3 regions of the Paenibacillus sp. FSL E2-0151 genome follow, and region 2 is predicted to be linked to each of the others. Evidence: predicted binding sites of a transcription regulator. Region 2 holds the regulator's gene; each other region holds the start of a gene.

Region 1 (5,372 bases), 170 kb from region 2:
TTCCACATTCATCAGGGATGCCGAGCCGCATGAAGGACATAAATCTCTCGATTCGATAAAGGTTTTCTGATCCTCCACTTCTGGATACGTGCTCTCCACTTGATTCTGTTCTATTAATGCTCCAGTTTCGTTCTCCTGCACATCGCTCTGTACATGACATTCCAATGCTTTGGCGACTGCATCAGCAATCGATTCCACCCGGTTGGCCCCGAAGCCAATCGCTCCCGAACCACCGATTCCCTTGAGATGTTTGATCAACAGTTCAACCTTGTGCCCATGATCTCCGTATCGAAGGAACAGAGAGCACACTCGACCGAGTGCCTCAGCCATGGCAAACACGTCCGATCCCGCTTTGCCCACGTTCAGGAAGATCTCACCCGGCGTTCCCTCCAGATCATTGATCGTAATGTAAGCCATCCCGAATGGCGTATTGATTTTGTATGTCGCACCGCGCAGTACTTGAGGACGGCTTCTGTATTGTTTATCCAGCACTGTAGAAGAGGACGGGGCTTGATCGGAAGAATGCGTTCTAACACCAACCTGGCTATTCGAAGTTCCATCACTTGCCTGTACTTCAGCATTATTCGGGTTTTCTATAGCAGATACGACTGTCTTCTCTTCAGCTTCCGCCGTGTTCTGATCTTCACCTTGGGTCTCTTCCTTCTTCGACGTGGACAACACCTGCACATCCCTGCTGCCATCACGGTATATCGTTACTCCTTTGCAGCCAAGGTCGAAGGCCAGTTCGTACAGCTCAGCCGTATCCTCCATTGTAAAATCAGCCGGACAGTTGGCCGTCTTCGAGATCGAACTATCCACCCATTGCTGAATCGTTGCCTGCACCCGTATGTGATTCTCAGCCGACAAATCCATCGCCGTCACATAATAGTCTGGTAAAGCTTCACCAGGATGTTCATCCAGCCAATCTTGTGCGATCGGTACGAACTGTTCATCATAACCTAGACGGCTTTGACGGAAATACTTGAAGGCGAAATACGGCTCAATACCTGTTGATGTGCCCACCATCGTACCTGTACTTCCCGTTGGCGCTTGTGTGATCAGTGTGACATTTCGAATGCCCTGTTTACGGATGGCCTCTCCCACTTCAGGGTACGTCGCAACCATGTTTTTCATGAATCCACTCTGTAAATACGGTTCAGCTTCAAAAGCTGGGAAAGCTCCCTTCTCTGCTGCAATCTCTGCCGATGCCAGATAGGCCTCCTTCGCCATGAATCCATACAGTCTATCCAGAAAAACAAGAGATTCAGGACTGCCGTATCGAATACGCAGCTTAATCATCAGCTCTGCCAGTCCCATGGTGCCAAGCCCAACCCGGCGTTCACGCTGCTGATTCAGTCTATTTTCCTCAAAATGATATGGTGTTGCATCGATGACATTGTCCAAAAATCTAGTCGAGATACGAGTGGTTTCCGCCAGTTCATCCCATGCCACATCATGATTTGTTTCATCGTAGAATTTGGACAGATTAATGGCAGACAGATTACATACACCCCAGGCAGGCAGACCCTGTTCTGCGCAAGGATTAGTACAGATAATCGGATTGAAGTACCAGCTGTTGGACATCTGGTTGTAGTACTCCATGAATACCACACCGGGCTCTGCCGATTTCCAGGCTGATTCAATAATGGTATGCCAGATTTCGCGCGCCTTCAGTGTACGATAGTGCACCACCGAATGACCTGCGGCTTTCCATTGCTGCATATCCCCGTTCCACTCGATGTCGTAGTCCGGATCGTTCGTATCGGGGAAAACCAAGTCCCAATCTCCGTCCTGCTTGACAGCCTCCATAAATGCGTTGCTCACACATACAGACAGATTGGCATTGGTCACCTGCCCCATCGTTTGTTTCACGGTAATAAAATCAAGCACATCTGGATGCCAGTCATTCATCATCAGCATGAGCGCACCCCGGCGGCTTCCGCCCTGTTCAATCAGTCCAGTCGTATAACTGAACAATCCGCCCCACGATACGGAACCGCTGGATGATCCGTTGACACCTTTCACCACCGCTCGGCGAGGACGCAAAGAGGACAAATTAATGCCAACACCTCCCCCACGTGCCATAATCTCCGTCATCTCGGTCAAGGTTCTCATGATTCCACCCCGACTGTCTTGCGGAGACGGAATGACATAACAATTGAAAAGTGTCAACTCATCGCTTGCCCCCGCACCTGCAGCAATTCGGCCTCCGGGTACTAACTTCCAATCTTCCAACACAGAGCGGAACTTGGACTCCCACGTTGCCCGCTTATCAGCTGTGGATTCGACAGAAGCCATCGCTTTGGCAAGACGGTCCCACATCTCTTCCGGTGTTTTTTCTATGTTGAGTGTCAATTTCTCCACACTTGTCTCGATCATCTCTCCGCTTCGAGTTCTTACCTGTACAAGCTGACCCTGACGTTCTATGATTTCGCCCACTTCCTTGGTTGGGAACTTCGGATCATCCTTCGTTAATACCAATACCACATCTCCGACCTTGGCATGATTCGAATCAGCGTCCTTCCAAGCGTATCGGTCCAGAAATATTTTTTCGCTGAGTCCTTCTAATTGGTACGATCGTTGGTTCGATTTCATCGCTACATTCAACCTCCCCGGTATAAAGCTCCATGTTCACTATATGAGTAAATTATGACGATACACCACATATAGTGATATAAATTCAGTATAATACACCATATATTGATTTTACATATGACTTTTATCACAGACCTTATTTTGTAGACTCCCCTGTTCGGACAAACTTCTTCACACACCCTCATACGCATGAATACGACATCAGTGAATTTTTTGGCACAGAAAAAACATGTGCCTTTACTAAATTTCTGGGTTCAATATAAGTTAAACTAATCATTTGCACGTCAACGGAGAGGACAGAAAAAACCTGAAAAAGCGAAGCGTTGGCCTAAAAGCTTTCTGAAAGAAAGCTGCATCGAAAGCATACGCTATCCCCGGGTTTTCCCCCTTTGGACAAGGGAATCAAAAAAAATCTGGGGATAACAGCGATTGGAAGGTTATTCTGTCATCGGATTGACAAGTGTAAATATTCCTTATTTGAACCCACATAGTTATGAACTGACTCTCATTCGTCCATACTATTACCTACGAATAAAACGTCATCACGTATGGCAGGGGAGGAAACACCATGAACCGGAAAAACCCGCACCACATGAATCAACCTGTAGCCGAGCTGCCCGTTCCGTTGGAATTTGATCGGACCTGGATTAATCAATTGGAATCACGACTGGATAAAGGAGGTCCTTGGGGGGATTACCGACTCTTTCAACTCGGCATTCAAGCCGAAGAGACCAACCTTATTCCCAATTTTGACGAGATCCAATGTCTCAAGCATCTACAAGGCCTTACCCCACTCCCTCACCAGATGGACACTGCACGCAGAGTATTATTTGAAATGTCAGGCCGGGCCATTCTCGCCGATGAGGTGGGTCTGGGCAAAACCATTGAAGCCGGTCTCATTCTGAAAGAATATATGGTTCGGGGTCTCGTATCCAAGGTACTCATTCTCGTGCCAGCCTCTCTTGTGTTGCAATGGGTACGGGAGTTGAATTCAAAATTTGGCATCCCTGCTATTGCCCAGAAAAAGGCCTATTCCTGGCAGAATGAAGTGGTTGTTGCTTCCATGGATACAGCCAAACGTGACCCGCATAAAGATATGCTGCTGAATACTGATTACGACATGATTATTATTGACGAGGCTCATAAGCTCAAAAACAAGAAAACAACCAACTATCAATTCATGCTGAAATTGCGCAAAAAGTATTGTCTGCTTCTTACAGCTACACCTGTGCAGAACGATATGAGTGAATTGTTCAATTTGATCAACCTGCTGAAGCCCGGTCAACTGGGTCGTCAGGGTGACTTTGCGGCCAACTTTGTTGTAGACAAACGGGTTCCGAAAAATCAGGAACAGCTTAAGAACGAGTTATCCAAAGTCATGATTCGTAACCGCCGCGGCGAAGGCCCTGTTCAATTTACCAAACGGAATGTCTCCAACGTGAATCTGCAACTATCGCCCGAAGAACAAGCGCTTTATGATGGCGTGACTTCCTTTGTTAAAGACCAGTACCAGGAAGCTGGCGGCAACCTGAGCAGCATGCTCTCCCTTGTTACATTGCAGCGTGAAGTGTGCAGCAGTCGGGATGCTGTATTCGTGACGCTGGTTAATCTGTCGAAGAAACTTCCGCTGGACTCTCCCCTTCGGGACAAGATTTGGGAACTCGTTGCCCATATTAAAGCGATCAAGGAGAATACCAAAGCGGAGAAAACGATGGAACTGGTTCGGAACATGAATGAAAAAGTAATTATCTTCACCGAATACCGGGCCACGCAGGAGTATCTGCTAAACTATTTCCGCAACAATGGGCTTACGGCTGTACCCTATCGGGGTGGTATGAATCGAGGCAAAAAAGACTGGATGATGGATCTCTTCCGCGGGCGTGTACAGGCCATGATTGCAACCGAAGCGGGTGGTGAGGGCATCAATTTGCAATTTTGCCATCATATGATCAACTTTGATCTGCCTTGGAACCCTATGCGGGTAGAGCAGCGAATCGGTCGGGTACACCGGCTGGGACAGCAAAATGACGTGAACATCTTCAATTTATCCACGACTGGAACCATTGAGGAACATATTCTGAATCTGCTGCATGAGAAGATCAATATGTTTGAGATGGTGATCGGCGGGCTGGATGTCATTCTGGAACGGCTGGAGAAGAAGGAGTCTATTGAGAAAAGTTTGTACAAAATCATGCTGGAATCACAAACTGATGAAGATATTCGCCGCAAAATGGATTCACTTGGACAATCGTTGAACTCTATTCAACGTGAGGTTTCAGATGAAGGGCCTGCCGTATCCAGGTTGTTAGATCTTCGCAAAGGAGGTAGCTAACTCATGACCATGTCTCCCCATGAAGTGCAGGCTTATGTTCTCACCTATCTGGAAGCACTGGATTGTCAGATTATGGAGCGTTCCCCTGCCCATGTTACAGTCAAACTCTCGCCTGAGGCGGACAAAGCGTTGACCAATCGCCCCTATTATTGGGGGTTTGTGGAACGAACCGGAGCACCCGCTGAGACGATGTCCTTTACATTTATATTTGATCCTGACAGTTATCAGCAGGCCATTGAAGCAGCAGAAGCCACAGCTGCGCAAGCATCACCTCCTGCTGTTCCTAACCCTGATGGAACGAATGGCGTAACCAACGGCAGTCCTCAAGGGGAACCACCAAAAGAAACTATTCTAGGCCGTTACTTCGGTATTACGCCATCACTGCCACAGCTGGGACCAGGACGAATATTGCGTGAAGAAGTGGTGTATGGCAGTCGCAGACTGC
Region 2 (5,372 bases):
CAACGGCTCGGTCGCTCTAATGAAAAAGATGGAACAAAATCCCGATAAGTACGCCAGCCATGTACTGAACATTTCCTATAATGGCGTATCTGTTCCCTCAACAGAGAATGTTAAGAAGGTCATAGACGCCCTGATTGCCAGCGGCGAAGTAGACCCTAATCGTGTTTACGCGGCGGGCTTCTCATGGGGCGGCCAGTATACAAACAACTTAGTTAACAGCCACCCGGGCTTCTTCGCCGCCGCCGCACCTATGGCCCCGGTAAGCGGTTCACCGAATGCTAAGGACAATGACGCTCACAACACCTTGGCCTATTGGATGTTTTTAAATACTCATAATGTTGGAGGCTACCAGACTAACCTCAATAACTTCATCAATAACAATATGCCGAAAATGATCAACGCGAGAGCTTCGCGCTTTGAGAGCAATGAGATTCTTACGTGGCCCTACAATCAATTTGATCAGCCGAATCTGAGGCCAAATCCGGCCAACACACCTGTTCTGGCTGATTACATAGCCCACGAAGTTGAAGCGGCGGTTCTTTACAACGAGATAACTATGGGGAATTGGAGCATAGCTCCCACGGCGCAGTCCTCTAACTTGCCAGTTTGGAACAATGACTACACAGACGTCTTTGATTGGATGTTCGCGCAGAGAAAACCGGTCGTGCCCAGTGCTCCGAGCGGCTTCAAGGCGACAGCCGGTGACGGACAGGTCACATTGAGCTGGACCGCCCCTGCTGACGACGGTGGCAGTGCGATCTTGGGCTACAAGGTATGGTATGGCAACGTGACGCCGGTCACACTGGATGCGACGGAGACCAAATATACCTTTAAGAACCTGACAAACGGCCAAGGCTACAACTTCACCATCATCGCGATGAACGCGAAGGGCGACGGCGCGGAGATAAGTGCTACGACGACGCCGATGAAGACGACGACTCCCACTGTGCCTGATTCTGGCGGCAATACGGGCAACACCGGAAATACCGGCAACATCGGTAATACGGGCAACACCGACAATACGGGCACCGGGACAGACGCTGGAACGTTGAAGTCGACCTACACAGTGAATACACCGAAGGATAAACCCGCGGTCACAGACAAAAACGGCAACACCACCCTCCCCGGCGGTGGCGAGCTTGCGACCAAAGACGGGACCAAGATTAAGGTACCCGAAGGCACAACGATAGACTCAAACGGTAAGGTAACCATTCCGGCAGACAAGAGCGCCGAAGTGACACTACCCGGCGGCAACAGCATAGTAACCATTTCGGGCGGCTCGACGATCGCGAGCGACGGTACGGTTACAGTAGGCGGCAAAGACGCGCATGTGGGCCTGCCAAACGGCAACCGTGTGGATATTCACGGCGGATCGAAGATACAGAGCGGCGGAGCGGTTGTGGTAGGACCGAGCGGCGCAAAAGTTAGCTTAGATAACGGCATGTCGCTGAACATCCGTGAGGGTACGGAGCTGGCATTTGATGACGCCACCCCACTGGGCTTCCTCGTGATATCGGGCAATCCTTTCAGGGATGCCAACATGGACGACTGGTTCTACAACGATATAAATTTCGCCTACACATACGATCTTTTCAACGGCACCACGTCCACGGCGTTCTCACCCGGCACCGCAATGACGCGTGCAATGTTCGTGCAGGTACTGTCTAATCTTGAGAACGTAAACCTGTCCAGCTATACGAGTTCCCGCTTTAACGACGTGACGGACGGACAATGGTACACCGCGGCAGCCGAGTGGGCAGCCGAAAAAGGCATAGTTAAAGGTACAAACGCAGACCTGTTTAATCCCAATTCACCGATGACGCGTGAGCAGATGCTGGTGATACTGTACAACTACATGAAGTACAAAGGCTATGAGATACCTGAAAGCCACTCTAAGTCCTTCACGGACGAGAGTGAGATCAGCTCTTGGGCGTTGGAGGCCGTTCAGGCGCTACAAGGCATCGGCATTGTATTAGGCAAGACGGACAACTTTTTTGCTCCCAAAGCCACCGCCACACGCGCCGAAGTAGCCACTATCTTTGTAAGGTTCGTTGAATATCTAGCTAAGTGAAAGCGTATACAGAAAAATGCAGCCCCTTCCGGTTGGACAATATCCAGCCGGAAGGGGCTCCTTGTTTTCCAACTGTACTTTTTTTGACAACTCCACAGTCAGGACTTTAAACCCTCTATTTTTGCATCTAGAATATTTGTCCCCAAGTCCAAAAAATTCTAATTAATTAATGCATGTTCTGATTTATTTCACGCACAAAAAAACGCCATCACATGACGTGATGGCGTTCTTGATTATGGAGCCTAGGGGGATCGAACCCCTGACCTCATCGCTGCCAGCGATGCGCTCTCCCAGCTGAGCTAAGGCCCCAGGATATGAAATAGATAACTTGTCCAGCGCTGCTACGTTCCACAGGCGACTTCTATATCATATAAAATCCAGCTTTCGCTGTCAATCACTTTCTCAAGATCCAAAGTGATTGGAGAAGAACAACCGATTTCTCTGGTACACACGGACTGGAACTCCAGACTGCTCTTCTCCCTTTACCCACTTCACTAATCCTCCAGATCGTCTTTGGACAACAGGGATTTCAGTTCTTTCATGAACATATTGATATCTTTGAACTGGCGGTATACCGACGCAAAACGGACATACGCCACTTCATCGACTGGAAACAACTGTTCCATCAACAGCTCACCAATCTGGCGACTCTCAACTTCAGCATCAGCTGTATTACGGAGAGATTTCTCCACTTCAGATACCATCATCTCCAGGGTCTCTACGGAGACTGGACGCTTCTCGCAGGCACGAATAAGCCCACGGAGAATCTTGTCCCGGCTAAACTCTTCCCGGCTGCCATCTTTCTTAATGACGATCAGTGGAGTCTCCTCAATCATCTCAAACGTTGTAAATCTTCGGGCACACTGCTCACACTCACGGCGACGACGAATGGATTTTGCTTCGTTGGCCGGACGCGAATCAAGCACTTTGGTACCCATATAACCGCAATAAGGACACTTCAAAACAGATCACTTCCCACGTTTTACTTTTTACCACATATTCCCTGTACTGATTTTGTAATGAAAAACGCATTGCCGACACATAATACTTTTACCAACCCGCGAGGAGGTGAACAGCAATGGCACAAAGCAATGGTAACTCCAACAACTTGGTGGTAACTAAAGCTTCCGCAGCACTCGAGCAAATGAAATATGAAGTTGCTCAAGAACTCGGAATCAGCATCCCACAAGACGGATACCAAGGTAACATGACTTCTTACGAGAACGGTTCGATCGGTGGATACATCACGAAGCGTCTGGTAACAATTGCAGAACAGCAATTGGCAGGTCAATACCAATAATATCTGCATCGTAATACGCTACACAGAGGAGCATGGAGCGGCCGGTGAATAACCGGCCTGCTCTGTGCTTCTACTTATATACTTAGAACGTATTATAGATCTTTACATACTGATTATAATAGTAAATGACTCTTTGTACATAGTGACGCGTCTCACCAAACGGAATATCTTTCACTGTATCGAACGAGCCATCCCATACACCATCTCTAAGCCAACTGTTCACTTTGCCTGGCCCCGCATTATAGGCAGCGATCATAACTGCTTCATTGCCATCGAATTGATCAGACAGATTCCGCAGATACCATGTGCCTAATTGAATATTTCGTTCAGGCTCGTGCTTCAATTCCTCCAGCGAAGTGTCGGGAATTTTGGCTTGTTCCAGTATCCAATTCGCCGTGTCTGGCATCAGTTGCATGAGCCCAATGGCACCTCGTTTGGATTCCTTGCTTGTCTTAAAATTGGTCTCCACCTTGATAATGGAAGCAATCAGAAACGGATCAACCTCATAACTCTGAGATTGGGCACGGATCTCTTCCTTATAATGTATGGGATAGAACCATGCCATCCAGTTTGTATTCAGAAATAACACCAGTACAAAGGACACAAACATCAACAGCAGTACACGTTTCTTACGCAATATTCTCATAACAAACCCTTACGCTGTAGATATGAGTCAATTTGCTGCTCCGTCTCTGTCCATAAGCGGCTGTTATCGATGACAATGTCTGCCAGCTGCTTTTTGCGCTCAATATCCATCTGAACATCCATTCGAGCCTCAGCCTGTGCTGCAGTCATTCCATCCCGACTCATCAAGCGATCTCGTTGCACCGATCTCGGGACATATACAACCATGACTTCCTCGAAACCGTTCTCCAGACCTGATTCGTAGAGCAAAGGAATATCAGATACCACAAGTTTATCCGGATGTTGCAACGCGTATGCAGCAGCCCGTTCGCGCATCTCTCTTCGGATCGCCGGATGTGTGATAGCCTCCAATGCCTTTCGTTCCTCTGGTTGTTCGAAAACAATACTTCCAAGCTTTTTCCGATCCAGTGTTCCATCTTCGTTCAGTATGGCTTGTCCAAACCGCTTAACAGCGGCGGCCAACACGGGATGCCCAGGCATCATAACTTCCCGGGCAATAACGTCTGCATCGATGAGCAACGCTCCCTTACTGGCGAGATAGGCGGAAACACTGCTTTTGCCTGTCGCGATCCCGCCGGTTAAGCCTATATTCATCGTTTCACCTCATAACAACTTCATTATTCCCATAATCATTAACATTAGCGCTGGCAATACAGACAGTCTTCGCATCCAGCGCAGAGCTGAGAATCGTAGGCCAACCTTCATGCCGAGTGACAAAAACGCCCCACTAAACAGTGCAATAATGAGTGCTGTCCATAGTGTAGGGAATCCCAGAAGTGCCGCTCCCAAACCTGCTCCAAACGCATCCAGAGACAGGGCAATACCCAGCCACATCGCTTCTTGAGCAGATATACTCCCCGAGTTATCCATATCCGCCTTGGAGGGACTGCGAAGGATCTGAATGACAACGCCCAGCTTGCGCAGCTCCAGTGTAAATACCATTCGTTCCAGTGATCCATTTGAAGCCGACTGCTCCAGATCCAGTGCGAGCACCTGATTCCTGCCCTTTGAATCCGACAGTCTCTCTTGTGCTTCTCCCACTCCAGTTACCTTTGCTTCTGTTCCCTCACCCATTCCAGTGTCTGTTTCCAGCTGTTCTTTGCCTTGCTTTCGAATTAGTTGCAACAGTGACCATGCACCAATACCTATCAATATGACGGCTCCCACGATCGAAGCGATATCCGGTGACACCACATGGGACAACAACACACCTACTTGCATCGACAAGGCAATAACCAATCCCGAACAGATCGAAATAACAGCGATAGATAACAGGGGAATCTTAGTCCTCCGTAACCCATATGTAATCCCGACTCCAAAACCATCTAAACTAAGCGCCAAAGCAAGCGCCAGCAA
Region 3 (5,372 bases), 2.8 Mb from region 2:
CAGTTACGCGGCGTAACCGCTGGAAGTGCACATGGTTCTCGTGGGCTTCACAGCCTGGGCATACATCCCCAATGACGCCTTCATAACCACATGCAGGGCAGCGATCAATCGGATGATTAATAGAGAAATAACCGATATCCTGCGCCAGTGCATACTGCACAATTCGCAGGAAAGCTGCGGTGTTGGCCCGAACGTTTCCGTCAAGCTCCACATAGGAGATTGCACCCGCGTTACATAAAGTGTGGAACGGGGCCTCCAGTTCAATCTTCCGATAAGCTGGAAGAGTGTGGTATACCGGGATATGGAATGAGTTCGTATAATACTCACGATCATTAACCCCAGCAATGAGGCCGTATCGTTCTCTGTCGATCTTCGTGAATTTGCCGGACAACCCTTCAGCAGGTGTGGCAAACAGTGTGATATTCAAGTTATGCTGCTCGCTCATCCGGTCACAGAACTCTCTCATGGTCCGAATAATGTTGAGCGCTTCGTGGTGTACATGTGGGTCCTGCCCATGATGGCGCCCATAGAGAGCTGTCATACATTCCGCAAGACCGATAAAACCAAGAGATAATGTTCCATGTTTTAATAGATCGGCAACCGGCTCGTTCGGGCCAAGCTGTTCTCCACCTTCCCATACACCCTCCCGCATCATGAAGTCCGATGCCTTGGCAGGCTGTGCTGTCTGAATTCGGTAGCGATGCAGCAGGCCGGAAGTGGCATTATGCATAACCGACTCCAAAGCAGTGTAGAATCCCGCACTGTCAGCGACAGCTCTGGCACCTTGGCAGATGCCAAACCGGATGCCGAGTTTCACGAGGTTAATGGTGTTGAAGGACAGATTACCTTTGCCACTTTGACGATTGCGACCAAACCGGTCAGCCAGTGTACGTGTGCGGCATCCCATAGTTGCAATGATCGTATCCGGATCTTCCGGATGATAGAAAGGCAGATTGAACGAAGCATCAACATTGACAAAGTTGGGATACATCCGCCGGGATGAACAGGTGACTGCGAGGCGGAACAAATCATAGTTCGGCTCTCCATGAGCCTGATTGATCCCCTGTTTACATTGGAAAATATGTTGAGGGAACACGGGAGTCTCCCCGTTGCCCAGGCCACGGATGGTTGCTTCGAGCAATGAACGCGATACCAACCTTCCTTCCGCTGAAGTACATAATCCATAGTTCAGTGAAGTGAATGGAATCTGACCACCTGCCCGGCTGCTCATTGTATTCAAGTTATGAATCAGTGATTCAGCAGCTTGTCCTGTCTCCAGCTCAGTCTCTTCATAGGCGAAGGCATATGCGCGCGGGCACTGATTTTTCGCTTCGATGCTGTCCAGATAAAGCTGTTCATCCTCAAGCAGGGCATGCTCACCAAAGAGGCGTTGCCCTTTGCGATAATGTTTGCGGAACGATCGCTGTACATAAGGGGCCAAATCCCAGTCAATCTTATTGGCCGATACACCGCCATATTGACTGTTCTGCTGGGATTGGAAGATGATCGCAACCAGGGCCATTGCAGACATGATCGTCTGAGGTGTGCGAACCGATCCGTTGCCTGTATTGAAACCCGCAGCAAGGAGACGGTCAAACGGGATAAAGATGCAGTTGGTCGTTCCAAGTGCATACTGATCCAGATCGTGTACATACAGATCCCCATTCTCCACAGCTTGGGCAAGCTCTTCCGGCAACACATGACGCAGAGCATGCCACTTGGCTGTCTCCGAACCGAGCCTGCTCATCTTGCCGCTGAAGGAGTCCCCGTTCAGATTTGCATTTTCCCTCAGCGTATCGGCGTCTTCTGCGCCAATAATGCGTCTTCCCAGGTCGGATAATAGATCGGATGCCGGTGGAGTGGCATACTCAAGCATGTTCATGTAAGGTTCCTCCTAAAATGATTTGGTTATCATTTAATTCACGTTAAATACTATATGTAGATTCGTATTATCCATTTATAAACTATATGTGGTTTTTTGGGTGTGATAATGGTCACACAACGTAGTGGGCAAAGTGGACTTTCCTTTAATTGCTGCGGATAAAGGTTTCCAAAGTCTGAGCGGAAGCGTATAATTTCTAGTTATTCTGCAAGTATAATATCCGAAGTCGGACAAGATGGACTCTAATCAAGCTGAAAAGGCGAGTTGCAATGAATTCGCGGTCGTTAAACCATCCGTTTAAGACCTGCTTTTGTCCACAAATGGGCAATAGGCAGGGAGTATGATTCTCTTATACTTCTACGGTGTTAATCATATAAGTATAGATTGTGACAGCTATTCGGATTTTTGATGACCCCTGTACGTGATTAAACATTCTGAAATACAGATTTGAAAGTGCAGCTAAGATAAGAGGGGTGAATCATGGGGACGGCAGAAGGCATTACAAGAGGCTTCTATGAAGATATAAAGGAAGCTGCGGCTCATATCGTAGACGTATTAAGTGGTATATTGAAGGTCAATACCATCTTTGTTGCCACGAATGACGGGGTGACCAATGTCATTTTGGAGGCCTTTAATCGTACGGAAGAGTTAGTTGTTAAAGGCAGTGCACTTCCATTTACGGATTCATATTGCAGCCTGGTATTAAGAGACAACGGTAACGTGCTTACGATCCCGGATACATGTGAACATCCGATGACACGATCCATGGGCGTTACGAGCGGACTTGGCAATCGCTTCTTCGTGGGCGTGCCTATTATGAGAAGATCGGGCGAAACATTTGGCACCATCTGTCTGATGGATGATCCTGGTTATGTGATCAGCGAAACCGATATGAAGACACTGAAGGCGATGGCTGTATTCCTGGGTTATGTTGTTGATCTGGAAAGCACGTTGCATGTTCAGGAGCAGAAATTGAGTGATTCGGAACAAATGCAAGAACAGCTCCAGGCAGAGAAAGAACGTGCCGAATCTGAGGCTATGACCAAAACACAGATGTTGAAGCTAATGAGTCACGAGATTCGCAATCCTTTGAACGGTATTTTGGGACTGACAGATCTGATGCGCACACCGGATATGCCTGAGGAGCAGTCCGAATATGTGAACATGATTGAGACAAGCGGCAATATTCTGCTTTCCTTGCTGAATAATATGATGAATTTCAACATAAATGAAGCAGGTAAAACGGTTATACATGATGATCCGTTTGATCTGGTAGGTACCATTGAGAATACCGTGTATCTCTATGCCGGGATTGCGACGGGCAAGAACATTGAGCTGGGATTAAATCTTGAACTGAATGTATCTCAAGTGTTCGTTGGTGATGAAGTCAAGATTGGACAGTTGCTTGCACACGTCATTCAATATGCTCTCGATTCAACGCGTGAAGGTTCCGTTCTGATCACAGCAGTGGTGAACGGAGAAGAATTGGAGGAGACCGGTACACTTCAGCTCAAGGTGAAGTACACGGGTCAGATGTTATCGGACAAGAAGACACCAACCTTTAACAGCCAAGATGAAAATTTGAATATCCAAAAACTGATTGGAAGCAATCTGGGTTTAGCTGTAAGCCAGAATCTTGCCATTCTCATGCATGGCCGTATTCAGGTGAGCAGTGTGAAGGAAAATGAGACGGAATTCAACATCTCCCTTCCGTTGCGCAGATACTGGGAGTTACCTCAACTCGCAAGTGTTCAGCAGCGGTTAAAAGGGAAAAAGGTGTTGCTTGCCAAGGACCCTGATATTTTGCAAGGTGTCTCTTCCCTGATGCGTAGGTGGGAGATGGATGTACACATGACCTCGGGTGTGACATTAGCGCATGATTGGATCAAGGAAGGATTCATGCCGGATGTAGCCGTTGTGGATATGGGATTAATGGAAGGCGGTGCGGTCGATTTTGTACATGAACTGAAACAGCGACTGCAGAATCTGCCCGTCATTGTTCTTGTTCCTTATGGTATGCACATTGAATTGCATGAAGCAGAAGCCTTTGATGCTGTTCTGACCAAGCCGGTCAGACAGGCTGATCTGTTGAATGCATTGAGCATTACTTTGCCTTAGATCATGATCATAGATCTTTATTCGGCGCACCTTATAGGTGCGCTTTTTTTCATTTTCCATTTTCTGAGCCAAAGCCCTTTTATTCCGAGCTGGTTACGTTACAATAGAAAGTGAACTTCATCTTTATAACCAACAGAGGAGGATATGCAATCAATGGATTATCGCAGATTAGGTGGAAGCGGACTGAAAGTAAGCGAGATCAGCCTGGGAAGCTGGCTGACGTACGGAGGGTATGTGGAACGTGAGAATGCGGTGAAATCAATTGAAACTGCATTTGATGAAGGCATTAACTTTTTTGATACTGCCAATGTATACGAACGGGGTGCAGCAGAAGAACTGCTGGGGCAGACGCTCAAAGCATATTCCCGTGACTCTTATGTACTTGCAACCAAAGTATTTGGCAAAATGGGTGATGGTCCGAATGACCAGGGGTTGTCTCGCAAACATATCAAGGAGCAATGTGAAGCCAGCTTGAAGCGCCTGGGCGTTGAATATGTGGATATCTATTACTGCCATCGTTATCATACCGAAACACCAATTGAAGAAACACTCCGCGCGCTCGATGATCTGGTACGCCAAGGCAAAGTGTTATATGTAGGCGTCAGCCAGTGGACAGCGGCTCAGATGGAAGCTGCGTTGGGTACAGCAGATCGTTTGCTTCTGGATCGTATCGTGGTCAATCAGCCGGTGTACAACATGTTTGACCGTTATATCGAAAATGAGATTATCCCGCTCGGCGAGCGTAAAGGCATCGGACAAGTTGTATACTCCCCGCTTGCTCAAGGTCTATTGACCGGGAAATATACGTCCGTTTCCGATATCCCAGAGAATAGCCGTGCTGCCAAGCTAGGATGGGACGAAGGAAAGATCAATGCGGATCGTATCGGGAAAGTTCGTCAACTGATTGAAGTGGCGGACAAGCTGGATCTGAAGGTTGGCCAACTGGCCCTTGCCTGGATTCTGCGCCAGAACAATGTATCCAGTGCACTTGTAGGGGCGAGTCGTCCCGAGCAGGTAAAAGAGAACGCGGCTGCATCTGGCGTGAAGCTGGATGCTGCCATTGTGGAGGAGATTGAGAGTATCCTTGCTTGATCTCCTGTCAGCACACAAGCTGAGATGATATCTAATGATCTATAAAGAAAGGGATGTCCTGTGCGCCTGAATAGGCGAACGAGACATCCCTTTTTTGGAGAACATTGAAAGGTTAGTTTATTGAAAGGTTAGATCGGAATTTAAAGTGTAAGAGGCAAGGAACGAAAAGTAAAGGCACACACACGGTTACGCCCTGTATTCTTGGCTTCATATAAAGCACGATCGGCCTGTTCGAAGAAATCATCATCGTCATGATCATCACAATGATCGGGGTACACGG

The links. The regulator NrdR, encoded in region 2, represses ribonucleotide reductase genes. The targets are predictions, from matches to a motif close to AACACNATATATNGTGTT.
Region 1: a site for NrdR is predicted at 2,657-2,674, ahead of MHI55_RS11260 (adenosylcobalamin-dependent ribonucleoside-diphosphate reductase). Genes of this name have one in related genera too.
Region 3: a site for NrdR is predicted at 1,929-1,946, ahead of MHI55_RS29000 (anaerobic ribonucleoside triphosphate reductase). Genes of this name have one in related genera too.

The regions. Positions count from the first base shown of each region.
Region 1 is NZ_CP150308.1:2,418,166-2,423,537, reverse strand. Features, by position in the region: gene MHI55_RS11260 (adenosylcobalamin-dependent ribonucleoside-diphosphate reductase) at 1-2,595, opposite strand, end outside; gene MHI55_RS11255 (SNF2-related protein) at 3,164-4,927, shown strand; gene MHI55_RS11250 (YqhG family protein) at 4,931-5,372, shown strand, end outside.
Region 2 is NZ_CP150308.1:2,253,134-2,258,505, reverse strand. Features, by position in the region: gene MHI55_RS10515 (S-layer homology domain-containing protein) at 1-2,071, shown strand, start outside; tRNA gene MHI55_RS10510 (tRNA-Ala) at 2,308-2,380, opposite strand; gene nrdR (transcriptional regulator NrdR) at 2,566-3,033, opposite strand; gene MHI55_RS10500 (alpha/beta-type small acid-soluble spore protein) at 3,150-3,371, shown strand; gene MHI55_RS10495 (lytic transglycosylase domain-containing protein) at 3,454-4,017, opposite strand; gene coaE (dephospho-CoA kinase) at 4,014-4,610, opposite strand; gene MHI55_RS10485 (MntP/YtaF family protein) at 4,620-5,372, opposite strand, start outside.
Region 3 is NZ_CP150308.1:6,542,058-6,547,429, reverse strand. Features, by position in the region: gene MHI55_RS29000 (anaerobic ribonucleoside triphosphate reductase) at 1-1,882, opposite strand, end outside; gene MHI55_RS28995 (histidine kinase dimerization/phospho-acceptor domain-containing protein) at 2,363-4,000, shown strand; gene MHI55_RS28990 (aldo/keto reductase family protein) at 4,154-5,092, shown strand; gene MHI55_RS28985 (diguanylate cyclase) at 5,233-5,372, opposite strand, start outside.